2 linked regions of the Bryobacter aggregatus MPL3 genome follow. The protein of the gene in region 2 interacts with the protein of the main gene of each other region in a pairwise test. Links are inferred from orthologs where the notes say so. Each region holds a gene or a part of one and is shown on either strand. Other genes may lie near its edges. The genes, in order: ruvA and ruvC.

What was found.
Region 1: the proteins of ruvC (region 2) and ruvA interact in binary tests that used the Escherichia coli proteins (3 or more experiments, as listed by UniProt). The link is inferred for Bryobacter aggregatus MPL3 from one-to-one orthologs.

What each region holds. Positions count from the first base shown.
Region 1 is NZ_JNIF01000003.1:2,024,691-2,032,574, reverse strand. What follows is about bases 2,162-5,157. They hold ruvA (Holliday junction branch migration protein RuvA), read left to right. Parts: upstream 2,162-3,356; coding sequence 3,357-3,959; downstream 3,960-5,157. Other genes in these bases: M017_RS0109610 (Dps family protein), read right to left, coding at 4,999-5,157; ruvB (Holliday junction branch migration DNA helicase RuvB), read left to right, coding at 3,971-5,002; M017_RS0109625 (RsmE family RNA methyltransferase), read right to left, coding at 2,642-3,340; M017_RS0109630 (YncE family protein), read left to right, coding at 2,162-2,645. In the rest of the region: M017_RS0109645 (lysophospholipid acyltransferase family protein), read left to right, coding at 1-329; M017_RS0109640 (STAS domain-containing protein), read right to left, coding at 326-673; M017_RS0109635 (hypothetical protein), read right to left, coding at 715-1,506; more of M017_RS0109630, read left to right, coding at 1,551-2,161; more of M017_RS0109610, read right to left, coding at 5,158-5,475; M017_RS0109600 (anaerobic sulfatase maturase), read left to right, coding at 5,571-6,785; M017_RS27560 (alpha/beta fold hydrolase), read right to left, coding at 6,790-7,884. UniProt on the Escherichia coli protein: The RuvA-RuvB-RuvC complex processes Holliday junction (HJ) DNA during genetic recombination and DNA repair.
Region 2 is NZ_JNIF01000003.1:3,517,845-3,534,598, forward strand. The notes cover bases 10,655-13,548. They hold ruvC (crossover junction endodeoxyribonuclease RuvC), read left to right. Parts: upstream 10,655-11,813; coding sequence 11,814-12,284; downstream 12,285-13,548. Other genes in these bases: M017_RS0116310 (queuosine precursor transporter), read right to left, coding at 10,655-11,014; M017_RS0116315 (YebC/PmpR family DNA-binding transcriptional regulator), read left to right, coding at 11,063-11,806; M017_RS0116325 (hypothetical protein), read left to right, coding at 12,281-12,907; M017_RS0116330 (phosphopentomutase), read left to right, coding at 12,904-13,548. In the rest of the region: gcvP (aminomethyl-transferring glycine dehydrogenase), read left to right, coding at 1-371; M017_RS0116275 (DEAD/DEAH box helicase), read right to left, coding at 468-1,805; M017_RS0116280 (RNA recognition motif domain-containing protein), read right to left, coding at 1,812-2,165; M017_RS0116285 (DHH family phosphoesterase), read right to left, coding at 2,588-3,538; M017_RS0116290 (DUF2309 domain-containing protein), read left to right, coding at 3,710-6,472; M017_RS0116295 (proton-conducting transporter transmembrane domain-containing protein), read left to right, coding at 6,479-7,816; M017_RS0116300 (proton-conducting transporter transmembrane domain-containing protein), read left to right, coding at 7,809-9,080; M017_RS0116305 (DegT/DnrJ/EryC1/StrS family aminotransferase), read left to right, coding at 9,090-10,325; more of M017_RS0116310, read right to left, coding at 10,322-10,654; more of M017_RS0116330, read left to right, coding at 13,549-14,067; M017_RS0116335 (MFS transporter), read left to right, coding at 14,064-15,275; M017_RS0116340 (sulfite exporter TauE/SafE family protein), read right to left, coding at 15,264-16,019; M017_RS0116345 (phosphoadenylyl-sulfate reductase), read right to left, coding at 16,029-16,694; M017_RS0116350 (sulfate adenylyltransferase subunit 1), read right to left, coding at 16,691-16,754.

The sequences.
Region 1 (7,884 bases), 1.5 Mb from region 2 along the record:
GCATCAGCGTTCTGATCTTCCCGGAGGGCGGCCGGGCGCCAGATGCGAAGCTGCAAGCCTTCCGGGAGGGCGCCTTCTACATCGCAATCAATTCCGGAGTTCCGGTGGTCCCTGTCGCGTTGGCGGGTACAGAGAAAGTGCTTCCGTTTGGCTCTGGTACAGTGAGTCCGGGACGCGTGGTCATGCGCATTGGCGATCCGATTCCGACGGAAGGAATGACCACCAAGGATCGTGGTGCGCTCGCCCTCCAAATGCACGAAGCTGTTTACGAATTGCTGAAAGACACCGATCTGGTGGACGCAAAGGAAGCGGTCGCAGCCGGAGTTTAGGCTGGAATCGCGTCCATCGCTTCGACCACCGTATCGTAAAACTTGAAAACAGTGTCGAGCCTGGTGACACGGAAGCTCTGCCGCACAACGGTCGGGGCGGCAGCCATGCCGAGTGTCCCCTCCACCTGCATCAAACGGTTGTAGCTGGAAATGAAGCGGCCAATGCCGGTCGAGTCAATTTGCTTGACCCCCGCCAGGTTAAAAACCAGATGACGAGCTCCGGAATCGAGCCTGCCATTCACAATCGCTTCAAGCGATGCAGCTTCCGGACCCATCACCAGCTTTCCCGCCAGATGAATCAGGACGACGCCGGGCCGGGGGTCTTCGGTAAGAATGTCCAACATGCCAAGCCTCAGGATAGCGGACCGGGACCGGCCGCCTCAAATTAATTAGGCACTGGAAGCTGCACCAGCCGGTAAACAGCCTCTTTGGAAAGCTGCAAGGCCGCTTCATAGTCGCTCTTGTCGAGACTCAGACGCCCGTCCAGCCGCTCCAGCAGTTCAATCGCAATCGCTTCTGCTTCGGGATCCTGCCCCGCCAGCAGATTGAGATAGTCCTCCCGCCCTGGAAACTCATGCGGCGCAAATCCCGAGCGGACATCGACAATCAGGCTCAGACGTTGTGCCCGGTAGCAGGCATCCCCCAACTGATTCGGGGACTGGTCACGGCGCAGCGATTCATAGGCAGCTTCGTAGTCGCGGGCATAGGGGCCGCGCCATTCCACGCCGCGACGGTCGCTCTCCTCACGGATCAGCATATGCTGCACGATGTCACCGAAATGTACAGCAAGACACGCTTGCGGGCCAGCTACAAACTCCGGTGGGATCAGGCCGAGCGATGCAAGCCAGATATGGCCGAGTTCATGAGAGATCAGCGCGGCAGGCGTGTTGCTGGTTTGCGCAATCCGCTGCTGGTTCAGCAGAATCAGACTCCGCGAGCGCCCTTCGATCTCGTAACGGAAGGTGAGCGCCTGGGAGCGAGAGAAGGATTCGACAAACTCTGGCCGCCGGAAGTAAGAACCGAGCACGGCACGGTCCTCCATGGGCACGGGATCGCCCGGAAGCCGAACGATCGCGACCCGGCTGTTGTTGCGAGCCTCGATTTCTGATTTCCACTCTTCGAGGACACCAGGAAGCCCTACCGAGAGCTGGATCGCGAGCAAAAACGCGGAAAACATCCTACAAGGTTCATAATACGATTGTGCTGTCGCGAAGAACGTTATTGTCTGGAAGTCTGACGGGTGCTTTGGTGGGTTGTGGGGGGAGGACCAAGAATACCTTTGTCGGTTCGGTCTTTGTGGCAACTCGCGATTCTGGCGATATCGCCGTAGTGAATCTGGCCGCATTCGCCTTGGAGAAAAGCCGCATCAAGCCCAGCGGCAGGCCGGTACAGCTCCTAGATGTTCCGGGTTCCGATACGATGCTGAGCATCGCCGAAAACGGCATTCTGGAAGAGATCAAGGTCAGTGAGGCAGCCATTTCGCGCAAGCTGAAGACGCATGTGCTGCCCAATCAGGTTTGGCTCAGTTTCGACCGCAAAACGATTTGGGCGCTGACACCGGACGGGCATAAGCTTCTGGCAATCGACCTTGCAGGGCTGCAGGTACGCCGCGAATGGAGCCTGCCCGAACCCGCCTCCGGCCTCGCGGTATCCCCGGAAACAGCTCATGTCGCCGTCTCGCTCCCCGGCTCGCTCCGTGTCGGGATCCTCTCCCCAGACGAAGAAAAGGGGTTGAACTACTCTTCAGTAGGGAAAGTGCCCGGAATCATCCGCTACTTGAAGAACGGAAGCATCTTGCTGGTGGCGCAAAAAGAGGATCGGGAACTCACACTGGTGGACACAAAGACCGGCAAGGTGGTGGTTCATCTGCCGTTGCCCATCCGGCCAGAGAACCTTTGTTTCAGCGAAGACGGCGGACAGTTGTTCATCACCGGCGAAGGGCTCGATGGCGTAGTGGTGGTGTATCCCTATTTGTCGCAAGTGGCAGCGACTTTGTTGAGTGGCAAGGCGCCGGGGCCCATGGCCGTCTCCATTTCTCCGGCCTTCCTGTTTGTGACGAGTCCTTCCACCGACACGGTTTCTGTCCTGGACATCCGCTCGCAAAAGCTAGCGGCGGTGGTGGCAGTCGGCAACGATCCGCGCTGCGTTGTACTCACGCCCGACAGCCAGATGGCGCTGGTGTTGAATGAGCGATCGGGCGATTTGGCAATCATCCGATTGGCCAATATCGTCTCCAAGCGCCACAAGACCGCACCGCTGTTTACGATGATCCCCGTGGGCGCGGCTCCCGTTGCCGCCGTGGTGCGCAGCGCCTAAGCACGCAAAATTGCAAGAGTGGCCAGCCAGGCCGTCTCCGCGCGCAGGACACGGGGTCCCAGACTCGCAGAAACCCAGTTTTGCGTCGCGGCCAGGCTCCGTTCGTCTTCTGTCCAGCCGCCTTCCGGACCAATCAGAACGCTAATGGCATCCTCCGCCTTGGCGAGCTTGCCAATGGTGAGTCCGGCGCGATTCTCGTCGAGAAAGATCCGCTGCCCCTCCGCTTTTGCGGCTACATCCCGAAAACGCATCACTTCGCTGAGTTCTGGAATAAATGCGCGCCGGCATTGCTGGCTGCTCTCCAGCGCAATGCGCCGCCAACGCTCCAGGCGCTTGGTCACCGCGCGTTCGAGGCCAGGTTCCGACCGCGCCGTCTGCACTGGAATGATGCGATCGACACCGAGTTCTGTTGCCTTCTCGATGCCCCATTCAAAGTGTTCGAACTTGATAATCGCGGCGTAAAGATGAATGACCGGAAGCTCCCGGTGTGCCGAAAGTTTTTCTAAAATCTCAAAACGAACCAGTTCTTTGTGCGCATCGGCAACCTTGGCCAGATACTTCTGCTGGTTGTCGGAAATCTCGAAAACTTGCCCAACTTCCACGCGAAGAACTCGCGAAAGGTGTTTTGCCTCGTCGCCACGAAGTTCTGCCTGGCCACTGTGCACCTGAGGAACAAAAAAGAGTCGCCGTGCCATACGCTATGGTGTCTTTATGATTGCGTATCTCAGGGGAACGGTGCTGGAAAAAGCAGGCGGCACGGTCATCGTGATGGCGGGCGGGGTCGGCTACAAGGTGGAGGTCCCGATTAGCAGCTATGCGGGCTTGCCAGCAGCCGGCCAGGAAGTGAATCTCCGCATCTACACGAAAGTGAGCGAAGATTCCATTGCGTTATTTGGCTTTCTCACCGCCATTGAGAAGCGTGCCTTCGAACGGCTGATCTCGGTGAGCGGCATCGGGCCGGCGCTGGGCGTGAAGGTACTAAGCGGGATTGCCGTCGAAAATCTGGTGTCCTGCATCCGTGGCGGGGACATTGTGGGGCTAACGCGGGTTCCGGGGATCGGCAAAAAGACCGCAGAACGCATCATCCTCGAGCTGAAAGATAAGCTGGATGACCTGCCGCTCGGCGCCCCCACCCGGCTACCCGGGACGACGGCAGAACACTTCTCGGCACTCGAAGCCGATGTCCTGTCGGCGCTGATCAATCTCGGCTCGCCCGCCGCAGCCGCCGAACAGGCCGTCGCCAAAGCGAAGGGAATGGTGAATAGCGGAGACTTTGAGGCGCTCTTCCGCAAGAGTTTAGAGCTCGTACGTTAAGCTGAGGTGGAATGATCGAACGCGGCATAGCGGACGCCCAGGCCAATGACGAGGAGCGTCTCTTTGAGGCCTCTTTGCGTCCGCGCAGTCTTGCTGATTTCACGGGCCAGCCAAAGCTGAAAGAGAATCTGAAGATCGCCATCGAAGCGGCCAAAATGCGCGGCGAGGCGATGGACCATGTGCTGCTCTACGGCCCTCCGGGCCTGGGCAAAACCACCATCGCAACCCTGATCGCCAATGAGCTGGGTTCTTCTTTTGAGCAAACCTCTGCACCAGTACTGCAGAAGAAACTCGACCTCACCGGCCTGCTGAGCAACATCCGCGCCAAGCAGGTCTTTTTCATCGATGAAATTCACCGGCTGGCGCCCGATGTGGAAGAAATGCTTTATTCGGCGCTCGAAGACTTCCGGGTCGATATTCTCGTCGGCACCGGCCCCGGAGCGCGTACGCACTCTCTTCCAGTGCCGAAGTTCACTGCAGTGGGAGCCACCACGCGCCTGGGCAACATCAGCGCCCCGCTGCGCGGACGTTTTGGGCTCATGCTACGGCTGGATGTCTACCAACCAGATGAGCTGGCAGGCATTGTACGCCGCTCGGCAAAAATTCTCGATTTGAAAATGGACGAACTCGCCTCGACCGAGATTGCTCGCCGGAGCCGGGGCACGCCCCGCATCGCCAACCGGCTGCTGCGCCGCGTCCGGGACTATGCACAGGTGAAGGCCTCGGGCGAGATGTCGAAGCAGATTGCTATCGATGCGCTGGAACTGCTCGAAGTGGATCCGCTCGGGCTGGACGAAGTGGATCGCCGCATCATGGATGCGATTCTCGTGAAGTTCGATGGCGGTCCGGTGGGCCTCAGCACGCTATCGAGCGCAATTGACGAAGAGGCAGGAACCATTGAGGACGTCTATGAGCCCTATCTCATCCAGCAGGGTTTTGTCGACCGCACCCCTCGTGGCCGGATTGCAACCGACCGTGCCTATGAATACTTTGGTTTGAGCCGCCGGCGTTCTGCCAGCGGCCCACCAAACGTACTTCCCTAGCGCAACATCGAGCGCAGCATCCAGGCCATCTTCTCGTGGCTCTTCAACAAGCCGGTCAGAAAATCGGCGTTCCCATCGTCATCGAATTCCGACGATGCGCGCTTGATGTCAATGCGAAGATCGCGAATGATGGCTTCCTGATCGTTCAACAGATTCTCGATCATCTGCATGGCGCTGATCTGCCCATTGGAATCTTCCTTGATCCGGGCATCTTCGAGAAATTCCTTGAAGCTTCCGGTACTGTAGACACCGAGAGCACGGATGCGTTCGGCAATCTCGTCAATGGCAGTATCCAATTCTTCATACTGCGACTCGAAGAATTTATGAAGGTCATGAAAGTCCGTACCCTCTACATTCCAGTGGTACTTGCGAGTCTTGGTGTACAACACATACACGTCGGCCAGCGCGGCTTTCAGCAATCCCGCTGAGCCCGCTCGCTGATCGTCAGTCAATCCAATTTGAATGGCGCCCATGGCAGTTCTCCTCACCTTCTTTTGGATGCTAACAGAAGTGCATTGGCTGCTGGAATTGGCGATTGCCGGAATGCCGATTGATAGACTCGTATCAGATGGACGGTGAGCAGTTTCATATCCTCGGCCAGGCCTCCGGGCCTGACATTCCCCTCCATGCGGAGCGGCAGGGTCCGGCGCCACGCATCTCCTCGATTCTGATCAAGCCGGCCTCGGCCCTTTGCAATCTCGATTGCAGCTATTGCTTCTATCTCGATCGCGATCTCGACCCCTACGCCGAGCTTCCCAAGCGGCGGATGTCGGAGGATACGCTCCAGCGGCTGGTTGATAGTTTTCTCTTCTATTCCTACCCGAACTCAACCTTTGCCTTCCAGGGTGGGGAGCCGACCCTGGCCGGGCTTCCCTTCTTCGAAAAGCTTGTCGAATTCCAGCAACGCTCGGGCCGCAACGGACAAAACGTATCGAATGCGCTGCAAACCAACGGCGTGTTGCTCGACAAGAACTGGGCGCAGTTTTTCAAGCAGTACAACTGGTTGATCGGGCTCTCGCTCGATGGACCGGAAGGGGTCAACGACAAGTACCGCTACAACAAAGAGGGCCATGGCACCCATAGCTGGGTTCTACGGGGCCTGGAGGCTCTGCAGCGCGAAGGCGTGGACTTCAACATCCTCTGCGTCGTCAGCCAGGCGAATGTCGGGCGCGCCCGCGAGCTGTACAAATACTACAAGAGCCTGGGCGTCGATAATGTGCAGTACATTCCGCTCGCCGAGTTTGCCGGTGGCGGCAAGGGCCTGCCCTATACGGTGAGCGCGCGGGAGTACGGCCAGTTCCTGGTGGAGACCTTCGAGATGTGGTGGCCCGACCGGCGCAAGATGCGGATTCGCTTCTTCGACAATATTGCCGAAGCAATTGCCGGACAGAAGCCAGGCAACTGCACCATGCACGACAGTTGCGACAGCTATTGCGTTGTCGAATACAACGGCGATGTTTTCCCCTGCGACTTCTTTGTCGAAGGCGGCTGGAAGCTGGGCAACATCCACGAGGATTCCTGGGCAAAGATTGCCCGCCGCAATCGCCGTCAGAGCTTTGCGGAGAAGAAGTCGATCCAGCACCCGGAATGCCAGGTTTGCGACTACAAGGAGATCTGCCACGGCGGATGTCCGAAGTTCCGCCACGGGCCCAATGGGAATTTCTCCGATCTCGACTACTTCTGCGAGTCCTACAAGATGATCTTCAACCGGGCCGTCGCGCCGCTTGAGGCGGACTTGAGCAAACTGCTTGGCCAGAAGATTGTCATGCCGGGACGCAAGTAAGCACCTACTTCTGCAGCTCTTCGAGCATCTTCTTTCCATTCCCATTGCCGGGATTCAGTTGCACGGACTTCTCATAATTCTCGATTGCCAGCTTTCGCTGGCCGGCAGCCAGATATGCCTCCCCAAGACTGTCGTAGACATTCCAATCGCTGGGGAACTCTGACACGTTGCGCTGAAAGAGCTGGATCGCAGCCTCGACCTTTCCGGCACGCAGGAAGCGATAGGCAATGCTATTGAGCTGGTTCGGCTTAAAGGCTGCGGCGGGATAGCTGGCACGGAGCTGGCGATACAGAGCCAGGATTCCTTTGGCGCCTTGATCGTGCGGGATGCGAGCCAGACGCCGCCCAATCTCCGGGAAGAGAGCCTTCCGAATCCCCCACACCACAAGCTCCGGTTCCGTGTCCTGGATGTAGTGACTACTGTTGGGCGTCACCACCAGCCAGCCTTCTGAGACTTCGCTCGTCCACTGGTGCGCGTGCTCGACGGCCTGGCGCAGGCGTTCTGCGGCGAAGGACTTCCAGTCCATTCCGGATGGTCCAGGCAGAGCGATGGCCCCCAAGAGCACCACAAGCGGAAGATCAGGCATCGGCGGGAGCTGCCGGAACAAAGCGAAGCCGCTGCGCTCCGCCTTTCGCGCCTCACGATACTCGGCCTGTTCGCTCGCGCTCCGGTTGGCATAGGATTGGTCTCGCAGGCGGTTCACCATGTCGCTCCCCTCCTGCCCGGGCTTTTCCGCAGCGCCGGAGAAGTCGCCCGGATCGACATACACCAGCCCCGCAACCTCATTGGGATAAGTGGCGACGAACAAGCGGCTGATCGGCCCACCGAGCGAATGTCCCACCAGCAAGTAAGGCGGTTTCATGCCGCTTGCCTGCAAAAGCGAATGCAACTCACTGACGATATGCGGGAAAGTAGGCGCCTCGGTGCCTGGCTCAGATCCGCCAATCCCCGCCCGGTCATAGGAGAAGGTTGCGGTTTGCTTTGCAATCTCCGCTTGAATGGCGCCCCATCGTTCAAGAGGCGTGCCGATTCCACTTTCAAAGACGACCGTGGGCAGGAAGCCCTGCGCAGCGCCAGCGATCCGAACCTTGAGCCGGTG
Region 2 (16,754 bases):
TCCATGCCCCGACGATGAGCTTTCCGGTGGCAGGAACGCTCATGATTGAGCCGACCGAATCGGAGGGCAAGGGGGAACTCGACCGCTTCTGCGATGCGATGATCGCGATTCGCCGCGAGATCGCCGAAGTCGAAGCAGGGAAGTGGCCGATTGCGGAATCGCCGCTGCGCTTTGCCCCGCATACTGTCCATGATTTGGTGGTTGCGGAATGGCCCCGGAAGTATTCGCGGGAAGAAGGTTGTTTCCCGGAAGGAACCGCGCGCGTGGACAAATACTGGAGCCCCGTTAGCCGCATCGACAACGTGTACGGCGATCGCAATCTGGTTTGCAGTTGCCCGCCGCTCGAGGAGTACGCCTCCGCCTCGAAGTAGGCGGAGGGCGAAATTGGCTTCGTTTTGTTGATTCCAATACAAAAGCGGCGAAAGACCGAAGTCTTTCGCCGCTTTTGATTTCTTACTGAACTTCGCTTAAGCGAAAGCCTTGCGGCCTACGTTCGGACCACCCTTGGTGTTGCCGTTGATCTTCTTTCCTTTAATGAAAGAATGCTTCGGCTTCGGGCTGTGTGCCTTGGCGGCCTTCTTCACCTGGTAAGGCGTCGGAGGCGTTTTCTCGCGGGCATAGCCGTCACGAGAATAACCACGGTCACGATCTCCAAACGAATCCGCTGGTCCATCCGCCGGATCGGCGGGCAGTTCCCGAGGAACTTCCTGACGCGGCATGGTCGTCTTGATGGCGCGCTCGATCTGGCGGATCGCTCCACGCTCGCCACTGGTGGCAAACGTCGAAGCAGTACCCTTCTGACCGGCGCGACCGGTACGGCCTGCGCGATGGATGAAGTCTTCGGGAGCCTGCGGAAGGTCGAAGTTCACAACGTGTTCAATACCATCCACGTGGATGCCGCGAGCGGCAACGTCGGTGGCGACCAGAACACGGTAGTAACCGTCTTTGAAACCTTCGAGCGCCTGCCGGCGCTGGCTCTGCGTACGATCACCATGAATCGCAGCCGTCTTGATGCCGGTACGCGCAAGGCGCTTGGCGAGACGGTCTGTCGAATGCTTGGTGCGCGCAAAGACAAGGAATGAACCCTGCTTTTGCTCCAGCAGATGGCGCAGCAAGCCCAGCTTACGATGCGCTTCTACTTCGTAGACATGAAGGTCGATATCCGCGCCTGGCTTTGTCGTCGCACCGATTTCGACACGCACCGGGTTGGGCACATGCTTGGCGATGAGCGGTACAATCGATCGCTCGATTGTCGCGGAGAAGAACAAAGTCTGACGTTGGATCGGAATCTGCGACAGAATCTGTTCGATCACAGGCAGGAAGCCCATGTCCAGCATGCGGTCGGCTTCATCGAGCACCACGAACTTCGTGTTGCCGAGTTTCACCAGCTTGCGGCCGATGAAATCGAAGAGGCGTCCCGGGGTGGCAACCAGAACCTGGCTGCCACGCTGGATTTCGAACAACTGCTTGCCCTCATTCAGTCCGCCAACGACGACCGTGGCGCGCAATCCCGTATCCTTGGCCAGCTTCATGAAAGCTTCGTGGATCTGGATGGCGAGTTCACGGGTCGGCGTCATAATGACGGCCTGAACACCCTTAACCGGATTTTGTGAGAGCGATTGCAGAATCGGAAGCAAGAACGCAAGCGTCTTGCCGGTGCCGGTCTGCGCGGTAGCAACTATATTAGAACCCGTGAGCGCGGGCGGAATGGCCTTTGCTTGTACGGGAGTAGGCGTCTTCAAGTTGTTTGCCGCGAGATTTCGCTGTAACAACTCGGATAAAGGGAGGTCGGAAAATTGATCCATTAGTTCCTAGTAACGACCCTTGCGGAAACCGCCGCCGCCGCCACCGGGACGTCCACCACCGCCACCAGGACGGCCACCGCCGCCACCAGGGCGACCGCCACCACGAGGACCGTCGGTCTTCGGGCGAGCTTCGTTTACTGTCAAATTGCGGCCATCGAGTTCGCGGCCGTCAAGACCAGAGATTGCATTCTCGGCTTCATTGCGGTTCGTCATTTCAACGAAGGCGAAGCCGCGGGGCTGACCCGTCATACGGTCGGTTACTACGTTCACGCGTTCCACCGCGCCAAATTCTTGGAAGATCCCCATCAACTGATCTTCGGTCGTGTGGAAACTCAGGTTTCCAACATAGAGGTTCGTCATTAAGAGACACCTGTCTGCTTTCAAATATTCGGATCTAAGAGCAGCCAAGGAACAAAGAAGGGGAAACAACTTGGAGCAAAGCCGCGATTAGCCAGTTTTTAATATAGCACAGCCCCTGGCATCTTGTTCCTGAAAAATCTCGAGCTTGACTCGGCTTTGTAATCCCCCTATACTCCATATAGATGAGGACATTGTGGCAAGGTCTGTCGGCTGTACTCCTCCGTTGGAGTGAAGGCCTTTCCGCCTAAACGCTTCTTGTCTCCTTTCGTTCGATCTCACGAATCCATTTGCAGCCCGCCAAGTCCATGGCGGGCTTTCTTTTTGGGGTGGAGTTGCAGCAGCCAGAATCGGAAGACCAGGGACAAGTGGGAGTTCTGGTTCGGTGGACCAGGGCAGAAATCCAGTGGGAGGTAGTGGCCGACCTAGCGGCTCAGCTCTTCGACAATTTCACGTGCGGCTTTGCGGGCTTCGTCGATGGCGCCCACCGGGAAGCTGATCGCTCCGACGCGTGGATGTCCCCCGCCTCCGTAGCGCTCGCAAATGGTCGCCAGATTGTGATTCACTTCCTTGGCCCAGGGACTCGAACCGACACTCACCTTGGTGCGAAAGGTCGATTCACTCACCGAGACCGTATAGGTGGAGCCGGGGAAGAGGAAATAGGGAACAAACTTGTTGTAGCCCTCCAGATCCTTGCCCACCAGATCGAAAGAAATCACCCCATCGCGGGTGACGGCCTGCTCGCGGATGATGTCGATCGAGCGCAGATGCCGTTCGTATAGAGGCGCGAAGGCGGATGCAATCTCGGGCAGTTTGACAATTTCCTCGAGAGGCATCGTCTGCATGGCGCCAATGATGCGCTGTACCATCTCAGAGCCCTTGACGGCCTCAATAACGAGGACAAGCTGCGTGGCCGGTGCGCTCAGTTCAACCGCGGCTTCCGGGCTTGGATATTGGGCGCCATCGATGATGTCCGCCCATTTGACGAGATCGTCGAGATCGGGAGCATGGAAGTTGAAGCGGTCGCGTGCAATGTCACGAATGAACTTCGTGCAACTGCGATAGGCAGGATCGAAGAAATGGAGATCGTTATGACTGCCGTGAAAGTGCCGGGCATCCTCCGGAGTCAAAAACGCACTTTGGTGATGATCGAACCACCAGGTGAGCTTGGGATTGGGAGAATACTTGAAATCGACAATTGCATTGACGTCGCCATCGAACATCGATTCGGCGAAAAGCTGGTCGGCGGTATGCGCCATTCCGGTGTAGGCGTACTCGGCAGCCGGATGCCGCGTTTCCTTGAGGAAACGGCTGAAAAAGGCCGCGCTAGCAGCCCCATCAAAGCAGTGATCGTGGTACAGAACTCGTACTTTCATCCAGTGAAAACCGCCACATAGGCGGGAAAACTTATTATTATCTTACAAATCCTATCCAAAAATCAAGCATTTTGAAAATTATGATTCCTCCCTCTTCCTGTCTCTATAGCTACCCTATCGACGGGATAGCCTTTTCAGGGCGCCCGGCCCATGCTGAGAGGGGTATCGATCGTGGAAGCTTCCAACCATCTGCAACACATCCTGGAACACGCTGCGCATCTTCTGCCAGCACAGGGGCCAATTGGGGTATTTATTCATCACAATACTCTTCATGCCTTTCAAAACAAAGCTTTTGAGGATGCGGTGGTGGAAGCGGGAGCGATCTTTGGCGCAGAAGCGTATCTCCGCGAAGATGCGTTTCAGGCGGAGTGCAAGCGGGGCAGGATTCTGGCCGAGGATATCCGTCATGTGCTGGCCAACGAGCCAGATGCTTCTGTTCTTGTCTCCGGGTTGACCCGCAGTGTGTTGCGCGAACGGATCTTGCTGGCGGCCATTCGGCCGGTGGATCCCGAGACTGTTGACTGGCGGCTGACCGAATCTCCGGAGTTTGCCAGGCTGCATCATGACGCGTCGGAGAAGAGGCTTTTTGAGTGGGCGGAGGCTCTTCTGGAAGATGCCCCGGAACGGAGTGCCGGCCGCAAGCCCCGATTGCTCAACGCGGACGAGGCGATTCATCCGCTGCTCATTCGTCTGGCAAGCGTTTATCTGGATCAGGGCGTCGCCTACTGGCCGATGCCGGGGCGCGAACATGGTTTCTGGGCTGCAGTTTCTCATTTGCTTGGCACCGGAGGGGCGATCGAGCCCTTAGCGCTGGCTGGTGTCGGCGCGCTTCTGCGAAAGTTCCCTGCGGATTCGATGCAAGCGATCGATTTGGCCCTGGACCGCCTGGGGATTCCAGAGCGCGATCGCCAACGCTATATCGAAGATGAATTTTTGACGATGCCCGGCTGGGCTGGTCTTTTCCATTGCCTGGAGAAGGATCCTGGGCTCGCTCCGCACATCGTTCTGCCTTGCAAGCTGGCTGATTATCTGGCGGTGCGGCTTGTGCTTGTCTGTGCCGCAAAGGAAAACGGCGCGGTTGCAGAAGTGGTCCGTATCGATTCCAATCCGGCGCGGGCGCGGGCGCTGAACGCCTACCTATCACTTGGTGCGTTGGGCATTGACGCTGCGAAGGCGCTGCAATTCTCTGAATCCGAACGTGTGGCTTTGCGGGATGAACTGGCTGCTTTCGATGACCTGGAGCGCCGCCGGATCTATCAGCTTGCTTATGAATGGCGCCATCTCGAATCTGTTCTGCGTCCGCTTGTGAAGCGGCGCCAGAAGGGTCTGGTGGAACTCGGCGAGCGCGCCTCGGCGCAGGTCTTCTTCTGTATTGATGAGCGGGAGGAATCGATTCGCCGCCATCTGGAAGAGGTGGATCCGAGCGTGGAAACGCTGGGCGCCGCGGGCTTTTTTGGCGTTGCGATGCACTACCAGGGCGTCGATGATGCACATGCCGTCGATCTGTGTCCTGTGATCGTCAAAGCTGCGCATCGGGTGCAGGAACGCGCGCAGGAGGGGCAAGAAGCGGTGCTTGCCGAGCGTCGCTCCCAGCGCCGGAAACTGGCTGCCTTTCTTCATCATTCGGTCATTGCCTCGCGTACCCTGGTGCGGGGTTGGTTCAGCACTGCGGTGCTGGGGCTGTTCAGCATTTTCCCCTTGATCGGGAAGGTGATGACGCCGCTTGGTTTTGCCAAGGTGACTACGAAGTTGAATGAGTGGTTTCTTCCCGAATTGCGCACAGAGCTTGCTTTTGTCCGGGACGACAAAGAATCTCACGATGCGGCACATGGCCTGTTGCAGGGTTTTTCCTTGAGTGAGAAAGCGGATCGCGTAGCCGGCACTTTGTTTAACGCAGGACTGGTCGGAAATTTTTCCCGGATTGTTGTTGTTCTTGGGCACGGGTCGACTTCGCTGAATAATCCGCATGAGTCCGCGCATGATTGCGGCGCCTGCGGGGGCCGCCGCGGTGGTCCGAACGGGCGTATTTTCGCGGCGATGGCGAATCATCCCCAAGTGCGTGCTGTGTTGGTTGGCCGGGGCATTGTGATCCCAGAGGACACCTGGTTTGTAGGGGGCTATCACGATACCTGCCATGACGGGATCACTCTTTATGACCTGGATGCCGTACCTGCTTCGCATGTAGAAGACCTGAAGAGGATTACGAAGAATCTTGATGAGGCGCGGGCGCGCAGTGCGCAGGAACGCGCCCGCCGCTTTGAGGCCGCCGATCCCCATGGCAGTCCTTCTGATGGGCTGCTGCATGTTGAGGAGCGCGCCGAGCATCTGGCGGAACCTCGCCCAGAGTATGGGCATTGTACAAATGCCATTACCATCGTGGGCCGCCGCGCCTTGACCCGCGGTATGTTCTTTGACCGGCGGGCCTTCCTCACCTCGTACGACGCGACGATTGACACCGACAACGCGGCGCTGGCGCGCGTGATGGGAGCTGTGATTCCCGTCTGTGGCGGGATCAGTCTTGAGTACTACTTCAGCCTGGTCGATAACGAGCGCTATGGTTGTGGCACGAAGCTGCCGCACAACATCAGCGGTCTGGTCGGCGTGATGAATGGGGCGACGAGCGATCTCCGCACCGGACTTCCGTGGCAGATGGTCGAGATCCATGAGCCTGTCCGCATCCTTTTTATTGTGGAAACCACGCCGGAGCGTTTGATGGGCGTGATCCACAAGAGCGCGGAACTGACGGAGTTTGTCGAGAATCGTTGGATCCGGCTGAGCACGATTGACCCGGAAACCGGAGAGGCGAACTACTACGATCGTGGCCGCTTTCATCCGGTTGCTCCGGCAGATTGGGAGATTCCGGTGGCCAAGAGTTCGGCGGACTGGTATCTCGGAAAAATGGAGCATCTCCCGGTCGCTTTGATCGAGAACTAAATCAACATGACCTTAGAAGACTACGCACTCTGCCTTGTTCTTGCGGTTCCAGGATTGTTGTTCCTCGGCTTTGGCGCCCTATGGTTGCTTGGCTGGACACCGCGGGAAAAGGTTCTGATCCGCTGCACGCAGATGGGAATGATCACGATGGCGTGCAGCATTGGTTTGCTCTGCGGGATCCATCTGAATGGCCCTTCCGTCGCTGAGACCGTCCCGCTTGGAACGTGGTTTCGCGTTGAAAATTACTCGTTTCCGCTTGTGTTAGTGGTTGACCGTCTGTCGCTGGCGATGTCGGGATTGACCGTGATTCTGCTGGGCCTGATCGCTTCGTTCTCCAGGCGCTATCTGCATCGAGACGCCGGCTTCTTTCGCTTCTTCCTCTCGCTCTACATGTTCGGGCTGGGGGCCTTGCTGGTTTTCTTTGCGGGGTCCTTTGATCTGGTGATTGGCGGGTGGGAATTGGTGGGATTATCGTCGGTCTTGTTGATCGGTTATTTCCGAGAACGTAGTGGTCCGGCGGAGGCCGGGTTGAAGGTCTTTGCGATCTATCGTTTCTGCGATATTGGCTTGCTGCTTGGTGTGTTTGCTTTGTATCAGATCGCGCATACGGCCAGCTATGCGGGCCTTCTCGCAAAAGGTCATTTGGAGCATGCCTGGATTCCTGCCGCACTGTTGTTGTTTGCGGCAATGGGCAAGAGCGCCCAGGTGCCGTTTAGCGGTTGGCTTCCTCTCGCGATGGAAGGCCCCACGCCTTCGAGCGCGATCTTCTATGGTGCGATCTCCGTTCATCTGGGCGCATATCTTTTGTTGCGTGCGCAACCTTTGCTCGATCAAGCTCCGTGGGTCGGAGTGGCTGCGGTGTGCATTGGAGCCGTGACGGCGCTGCATGGCACCCTGGTGGGCCGTGCGTCGGCGGATGCGAAATCGGCCATCGGCTATGCAGCGTTAACTCAACTCGGCTTGATCTTTGTCGAGATTGGCTTGGGCTTCTACAATGTCGCCTTGCTGCATATCATCGGCCATTCGGTGGTGCGTACCTTTGAGTTCCTGCGTGCCCCGTCGATGCTTCATGAACACCATCAGATGCATGCGGCTGCCGGTGGCCATCTGTCGAAGACGGGTGAGTTCTATGAAAAGTATCTTCCGGAATCCTTGCGCCTCTGGCTCTATCGTTGGGCTGTCGATCGAGCGCATATGGATCATCTGCTGCAACGTTTTGCGGTTGTTCCTCTTTATGCCATCGCCGGGTTCTTTCATCTGGTGGAGGCGAGATGGATCGCCGGAGACGGCAAGCCGGAAACGGTTGTGCGCAGTGCGGGAGTGATCAGGGGGATCGATGCTTAATCCGAGTCTTCGTTACATCAGCGTAGCTGGCACGCTGGGAATCGCTGCGTTGATCTGCGCCGCGGCCTATGCCGGGCTTGGTTTGAAGCTGGATTCGTTCAACGGCATTCTGATTGCGATCTACACCGCACTTGTCGTGGCGCAAGTCTGGTCTTTGCCGAAGAAGGAGTTGAGCGGGAGCATGATGGTTTCCGTGTTTGCGTTGCAGGCGGGCACGCTGCTGGTCTACACCTCAGATGCCATGCCTGTGCTGGCAGCGGGGTGGTTGCTGAGCGCGATTCCGATGATCTGGACACGCGATGCGGATGGCGAACGTTGGGGGCTTCCTGCGCTGGCTCTGATCATGAGTTTCCTGGCGCTACTGGTTGCGATTTTTGTGCTGCCCGAGCCGGGGATGCATCGCTGGGCCTTTGGCGCTTTTACGCTGGCACTGGTTTTCCGCAAAGGGATCTTTCCGGCCCAGTCCTGGGTGCCCGCCGCATTCGAGCGCAAGCCGCTGTGGCTTGCCAACCTGACCGTGAACGGCCATCTGGGGGCGGTTCTGGCGGCGCGCGTGGCGATTCCTTTGCTGGTGGACGATGCGCGCAGTTTTACGCAACTGGTGAGTGGTTTTGCCTTGATGACGGCGATCGGTTCTGCGTTGGCGGCGCTGCGCGAGAAGCGGCCCCGCCGCATTCTGGCCTGGCTATTCTCGAGCCAGGCGGCGATCATTCTTGCGGGGCTGGAGAGTGCCGATGTCGAAGGGATCGCGGGCTCTTACGTGCATATGATCGTCGTGACGCTGGCAACTACCGCACTGGTGATTGTCTACCAGAGTGTGGAGGCCCGCTTTGGCGGCAATCTAAGCGCGGAACACTATTCCGGGCTCGCCTCACGCATGCCGCGGCTCGCGGCATTTTTTATCGTTACCGGACTGGCGCTGGTGGGCCTTCCCGGAACGCTGGGTTTTCCGGCGGAGGACTTATTGCTACATGGCACGATGAGCGTGCATCCGTTGATCGGGATTGTGTTGCCGCTTTCTACGGCGTTGAACGCCTGGAACCTGTTCCGGTTGTACTCGCGTATCTTCCTTGGCAAGGGCGCGCGTGCCGTGCCCGAGATGGTGGATGCCCTGCCACGCGAGCGCTGGGTGCTGACGGCCTTTGCGGCGGCGTTGATCCTGGGTGGGCTGGCGCCTCAATTCATCGTCAATAGCCGCACGCATGCTGCTGAGTCTTTGAAGCAGTTTCTGATTCCGGTTCCATCAATCGCTTCGCTCCGTTAGAATCGGCCTATGCGCCGCCGCCAGTTTGTCAGCATTCCAGCCGTTACTCTTGCCGCAGAACCAAGTCCTTCGCCAACGAGTTGGCCCGTTTTTGATCAGACCGAAGAAGACAGCCTCACGAAAGTGCTGCGCAGCGGCAAATGGGGGCGTGGCAACGGTACGGCGGTTGCTGATTTTGAAGCGCGCTACGCGGCGCTGACGGGGACACCGCATTGCTTGGCTGTGGCCAATGGCACCTCGGCGCTGCTCGTGGCGCTAGGGGTGCTGGGGATTGGTCCGGGCGATGAGGTGATCGTGCCTCCCTACACTTTCATTGCGACCGTGAACGCGGTGCTTCGCTTTCATGCGCTGCCGGTGTTTGCCGATGTCGATCCGGCTTCGATGCAAATGGATCCGAAACGCGTTGCGGAGCAGATCACGCCGCGTACGCGCGCCATCATCATGGTGCATATGGCCGGAGCGGTGGGGGAGCTTGGCGAAGTTCTTGCGATTGCCAAGAAGCACAATATTCCGGTGATTGAAGACGCGGCGCAGGCGCATCTGGCCGAATGGGATCACAAGCATGTTGGAGGGCATGGCGCCATCGGATGCTTTAGCTTTCAGGCGTCGAAGAATCTGAACGGCGGCGAGGGTGGGGCCGTGGTCACCCATGATGCTGCACTGGCTGCCAAGGCTTTTGCGTTTCATAACAATTCGCGCGGCCGCACACAGCCGGGTACGGAGTTTCACTACGAGATGTCGGGTGCGAATCTGCGCCTGACCGAGTTCCAGGGAGCACTGCTGACGGCGCAGATGTCACGCATCGAGAAGCAATCGAAACGAAGGCTGGCGAATGCGCAACAACTCGACCAACTGTTAACCCGCTACGACGGCCTGACGCCTTGTACGGTGGGGAAGGCCTGCACCCGGAATGCCTATCATCTCTACATGCTGCGCTATGAGGCTGCGAAATTCGGAGGGCGCAAACGGGCTGAGTTTCTGCGGCATATGAGCCAGCAAGGACTTTCGTTGTCGGCAGGCTATTCACCGCTGCAGGATGAACCCTTTCTCAAAAACAGTTTTGAATCGCGCGGCTATCAGTTCGCCTATGGCAAAGGCCTGTATGAGAAGTGGCGGAAAAAGAACGATTGCCCGGTGAATCGCCAGTCGAGCGAGGAAGTGGTCTGGGTAACGCAGACGCAATTGCTGAGCGGACCGGACTGGATTCCGCGGATGGAACGCGGGCTCAAAGCCTGGCGGGGCTAGCCTTCGATAATCTGCGGATTGGGCGCCGGCGTGTAGGGATGCGGCTCCGCTTCGAGATAACGCTCGATCGCATTGTGAGCGAGGTAGATCAGCGGCGTGAGCGCGACGGCGATCACAAACTTGTAGGTGTAGTTCGTAAAGGCTAGATTGAGGAAGTCTTTCATCTGAATCTTGCCGGGCAGCCAGAACCCGATTCCGAGCACGATAAAGGTATCGATCAGTTGCGAGATTGCCGTGGAGCCTGTGGCGCGGAGCCAGAGCATCTTGCCGCCTGTCACCTTGTGGAACATCCAGAACACGAAAACGTCGAGCAACTGGCTGCAGACGAAGGCGACCAGACTGCCGGCAATGATCCACTGCGATTGGCTCAGGACGGAAATGAAGGCCTCATCCGTTACGGGGGAGACGTGCGAGGCGGGGATCTCCATCGAAACGAAGATGACGAGGAAGGCGTAGAGGATGAGTCCGGCGGTGATGAAGGTGAGGCGGCGAACGCCGTCTTTGCCGTAGTATTCGTTGATGAGGTCTGTGGAAATAAACACAACAGGCCAGGGAACTACGCCAAGGCTCATGATGTATCCGCCGACTTCAATGAGCTTGCCTCCGAGGATCTCGCCGAGGATGGCGTTGGCGACAAAGAGTCCGGCGAGGATCAGGTAGATGAGTTGTTTTCTGTTCTTTAGGTCCACAGGATTTTAGGGTCTTTGCTATAGGATACTGGTGGAAGGTTCTCCATTATGTCTGGCCACTCCAAATGGCATACCATCAAACACAAGAAGGCGTCTATCGACGCTAAACGCGGGAAAATTTTTACCCGCCTGATCAAAGAAATTCTCATTGCAGCGCGCGGTGGCGGCGACCCCGACAGCAACGCCCGCTTGCGGACTGCCATCACTGCCGCCAAGGCTGTTTCGATGCCGTCCGACAACATCAAGCGCGCGATCATGCGCGGCACAGGTGAGCTGGAAGGCGCGACGATTGAAGAAGTCAGCTACGAAGGCTACGGCCCGGGTGGAGCTGCCATTATCGTACAGTGTGCGACGGACAATCGAGTGCGTACCGTGAGCGAAATCCGCCATATGTTCAGCAAGAACGGTGGCAACATGGGTGAGCCAAACAGCGTTGCCTGGATGTTCGAGCGGAAGAGCCAGATTCTCATTGAAGGCGACAAGGCAACCGAAGATCAATTGACCGAAATCCTGCTGGAGGCCGGCGGGGACGATGTTCAGAATAGCGGCGACAGTTGGACCTTGCTCAGTGCGCCGGAAGCTCACGATTCGGTTGTTGCGGCGCTGGCCGCGGCGAAGATCCCGACGCTGAGTGCGGAAGTCGCGCTGGTCCCCAAGAACACGATGGCGATCGATCCGAAGAACGCGGCCGGGATGATGCGCCTGCTTGAGCAACTGGAAGACTACGACGACACGCAGAACGTTTACACCAACTACGAACCGGACGAGAGTACGGTGGAGGCGATGGCTTAGGAGCGTTTTGAAAATTCTGGGAATCGATTGCGGTACCGAGCGTACCGGCTACGGAATCATCGAGAGCGATGGCAAGCGTCATGCGGCCATCGCTTTCGGCGTTTTGAAGACCAATCCTCGTGCGCCGATGGCAGACCGGCTTTGTGTCATCGCACAGGGTCTGCGCCAGGTGATTGCGGAGTATACTCCACATGAAGCGGTGGTAGAAGAAGTGTTTGTCGCCAAGAACTCGCAGAGTGCGCTGAAGCTGGCGCAGGTGCGCGGCGTGGCGATGGTGATGGCCCGTGAGACGCCGATGGATGTACACGAATACAGTCCGCGTGAGATCAAGATGGCGGTTGTGGGCTACGGCAATGCGGAGAAGTTGCAGGTGCAGATGATGGTGCGGGCGCTCTTAGGGCTCGACAAGGCGCCACCGGCGGATGCCGCCGACGCTTTGGCGGCTGCGATCTGCCGCGCGACAATGAGGTTAAGATGACGGGTCTCGCTTTTTGGTTGTTGCTTGCATTGCCGCTGGCTGCTGCGCACGAAGGGACGATTTTCTACTCGAAGAGTTTTCCCAAATCAAAGCCAGAGTATCTGGAGATTATCGTCGAGCCGACCGGGGACGCGATCTACAAGGAAAGCGCCGAAGACGATCAGCCAGTCAAGTTCAAGCTGATGCCCGAAGAGGTGGAGAAGCTGTGGACGCTTGCCGCCAAGGTGGACTTCTTCCAGAAGAAACTGGAGAGCGGGCTGCCTGTTGCGCGCATGGGCGAGAAGACCTATCGCTTTACAAAGGACGGCACCAAGAATGAGGTGAAGTTCAACTATTCGCAGGATCTCGATGCGCAGGCGATGCAGGACTTCTTTGAGCGCATGACCGAGACGGTGAACCTGTATTTTGATCTCGAGCGAACGGCGAAGTTCGAAAAGCTTGGTGTGGATAAGGCTTTGCTCTATCTGGAGGCGGCCTGGGACAAAAAAAGACTAGTTTCTTACGAACTTTATTATCCATTGCTGAACCGGATCATCAAAAACGATAGCTACCTGAATATGGCGCGCGACCGCGCCGCCCGCATGAAGGCAGCCTTTGAAGAAGCGAGAAAGAAACCGGAATGAAGATCGACCGCGTCGTTTGGATTGTCCTCGATAGCGTGGGCATTGGCGCCATGCCCGATGCGGCCAGCTATGGCGATGATCCGGCCAGCGATACGCTCGGCAATATTGCGCGGCTTCGTCCGCTGCATTTGCCGCATCTTTGTGAACTGGGCCTTGGCAATATCAAGCCGCTCGCCGGGTTGCCCGCGGCGGAGAAGCCGCTGGCCTCTTATGGGCGCTGTACGCTCGCCAGTCCGGGAAAGGATACGACGACCGGACATTGGGAGATGGTGGGCATTCATCTTGCGAAGCCCTTTCCGCTGTTTCCGAATGGCTTTCCTGCCGATTTCATGCAGCGCTTTGAAGCCGAGATCGGGCGCGGCACCTTGGGCAACAAAGCGGCGAGCGGCACGGAGATCATGGCCGAGTTGGGCGACGAGCATGTCCGCACCGGCAAACCAATTGTCTATACGAGCGCCGATAGCGTGTTCCAGATCGCTGCTCACGAGGATGTGATTTCGCTGTTTGAGTTGTACCGGATCTGCGAGATTGCGCGCCGCATGTTGAGCGGGCCGCTTGAAGTGGGCCGGGTGATTGCGCGGCCGTTTCAGGGGCCGAAGGGCGCCTACACGCGGACTACCAATCGCAAGGATTATGCCGTGCCTCCGCCGCCGATGCTGCTGGATGTGCTGGACCATGCGAATGTTCCGGTGCACAGCGTCGGAAAGATCTTCGATGTCTTTCTTGGCCGGGGAATTCGCAGCTACGACAAGACCAAGAGCAACGCTGATGGCATGGCCAAGACACTGGCGGCGCTGGACGAAGTTGATCGTGGCCTGATCTTTACGAATCTGGTGGATTTTGATTCGCTGTATGGGCATCGCAACGATGTCGAAGGTTATGCGGCGGCGCTCGAAGCTGTGGACCAATGGCTGCCTTCGCTGCTGGCGGCGCTCCAGCCCTCTGACCTGCTGATTCTGACCGCCGACCATGGCTGCGACCCGACAACTCCGTCCACCGACCATAGCCGCGAATATGTCCCTCTCCTTGCCTATGCGCCCGCATCGCCAGCGGGCAAGAATCTGGGGACTCGTGGTTCCTTAAGCGACATTGGCAAAACGGTCGCTGCGATCTTCAGCGTCCCGATGGCGACGGGAGAATCATTCTTAGAGGTATTGTGAATTCTGTAGTTTTGGATCCATCTGAATCAAAAGTTAAGCCTGCCCTCGTAGCCCCGATCCTGGCGGCCATCAGCATGAGCCACTTCTTGAACGACATGATGCAGTCGCTCATTGCTGCCGTCTATCCGCTGCTGAAAGACGCCTATCGTCTCGATTTCGGCCAACTGGGTTGGATCACCTTTACTTTCCAGCTCACCGCGTCGATTCTGCAGCCCTTTGTCGGCCACTTCACCGATAAGACGCCGAAGCCCTTCTCGCTCCCGATCGGCATGAGCTGTTCCCTGTGCGGCCTGCTGCTGCTGGCGGTGGCGAATAGTTTTGGCTGGCTTCTTTTGGCGGCTGGCTTGGTGGGTTTGGGTTCGTCGGTCTTTCATCCGGAGGCCTCGCGCGTGGCGCGCCTTGCCTCAGGCGGACAGCATGGCTTGGCGCAATCGGTGTTTCAGGTGGGGGGCAATGCGGGCGCGGCGCTGGGGCCGCTGCTCGCCTCGCTGATTGTGGCGCCACGCGGGCAGGGAAGCCTCGCCTGGTTCTCTGCTGCGGCGTTTCTGGCGCTCCTCCTGCTGATGAAGGTGAGCTACTGGTATCGGGACCACCTGACGCAGCCGAAGCCGCGTCAGGCCTCCACTGCGGTGGCTGGCGTGAGCCGTAAACAGGTGGGCGTGGCGCTTGCGGTTCTGGGGACTTTGATCTTCTCGAAGTACTTCTACATGGCGAGCATGACGAGCTACTATACCTTCTACCTGATCGACCGCTTCCAACTCCCGATCGGGACAGCGCAACGCTACCTGTTCATTTTCCTGGGAGCGATTGCGGTGGGTACGATCATTGGCGGGCCGATTGGGGACCGGATTGGACGCAAGCGGGTGATCTGGGTGTCGATCCTCGGCGTGCTGCCGTTCTCCGTACTGCTGCCTCATGCCAGCTTGTTCTGGACGGCCGTGCTGAGCGCGATCATCGGACTGATTCTCGCTTCGGCCTTCTCGGCGATTCTGGTCTATGCGCAGGAACTGATGCCGGGACGTGTGGGCACGATCTCCGGACTGTTCTTCGGCTTTGCCTTTGGCATGGGGGGAATTGGTGCGGCTGTGCTTGGACAGCTTGCCGACCACACCAGCATCCGCTTTGTCTTTGAGCTTTGCGCGTATCTGCCGGCGATCGGGATTCTGACCGTTCTGCTGCCGGACACGAAACCTCGTCTAGCGGCCTAACAGCGGCGCGAGGCCCTTCCAGCTCATGTGGAGGCCGAGATAGCCGAAGACGACGCTCATCGCCACTTGCAGCGTTTGTGAGGGGATCTTGGTGCCGAGGTAGCTGCCGAGCATCGCGCCCGGAATGCCGCCGAGCAACATCTTGAAAACCAGCGCCTGATCGATGTGGCCGAAGAGGACGTGGATGCCACCGGCCATAAAGCTCAGGGCAAGGCCGAAGAGCAGATCGGTGCCGACAATCGTGGCGGCTTCCATGCGAGTTTTATACATTAGCAACAAGCCGCCGAGCGCACCGGCGCCCGCGGAGGAAAAGCCAACTTCGGCTCCAATCGGAAGCGTCGCAAAGGGGATGCTCCAGCGGATTTCCTTTTCTGGGCGCTTCGCTTCTTTCACTTTGAACAAGCGAAGAAAGGCCAGCGCGGCGATGGTGAGGCCGACGCTCGGCAGCAGAATCGGCTCAATGGCTGCCTTGCTCAGACGCAACAGGATCCAGGTTCCCAGCAACACGCCGGGGATGCCGCCGGCCAGCATCAAGGCCAGAATTTTGAAATCGACGCTCTTGCGGAAGATGTAGAGCGGCGAGGCGAAAAGCTTCGTCACAAACACGAAGGCGAGCGAGGTGCCGACACTCTCGGAAGCGCTCCTTCCTAATATGAGAACCAGAAGAGGGACCGTCAACGGTCCCCCTCCTGCCCCGGTCAGTCCAACCACCATGGCGATACAGAATCCGAGAATTGTCTCCATTCGTGCCTGCTACTTCGACTCCACCGGCGCAAAGGTATGAATGCCGCATTCGAGCTTCTTGCCGCCCCAGCGTCCGCTGCGGAGGTTCTCGTCCGAGGCGGGCAAGGCGGTGCAGGGCTCGCAACCGATGCTCGTATAACCCTGATCGTAGAGTTCGAGAATCGGCAGATTGTTGGCGCGCGCGTATTGCCAGACTTCTTTCCAGGTCCAGTGGGCGAGCGGACTGATCTTCGCGATGGTCTTGCCGCTCTTGAGCGTGGTTTCTTCGACGACTTCGAGCTTGGCGCGGGTGGGCGATTGCTCGCGGCGCAGCCCGGTGAACCAGATCTCGTAGTCTTCCAAGGCGTTGAAGAGCGGTTCTACTTTGCGCAACTGGCAGCAGGCGGCGGGCTTCTCTTCGTACAGCTTGCCGAACTCGGCCTCCTGCTCGGCAACGCTCTTGATGGCGGTGAGATTGCGCAGATTCAATCCCCATTCGTTCGCAATCTTGTCGCGGTAGGCGTAGGTGGCGCTGAAGTGGTATCCGGTTTCGAGGAACAGCACGGGAATCTGGGGCGCACGCTGGCGCAACAGATCGAGCAGCACGACGTCCTCTAACTGAAAGCTACAGGTGTAGCAGGCCTGTCCGGCTCCTTGTGCAAGTGCGTGGTCAATCGCTTCGATGGCCTGGCTCATATGCCTTCTCCTTCAACAAAATCATTCCGCCGCAGCAGAATTCCGGCTTCTTCGAGAAAC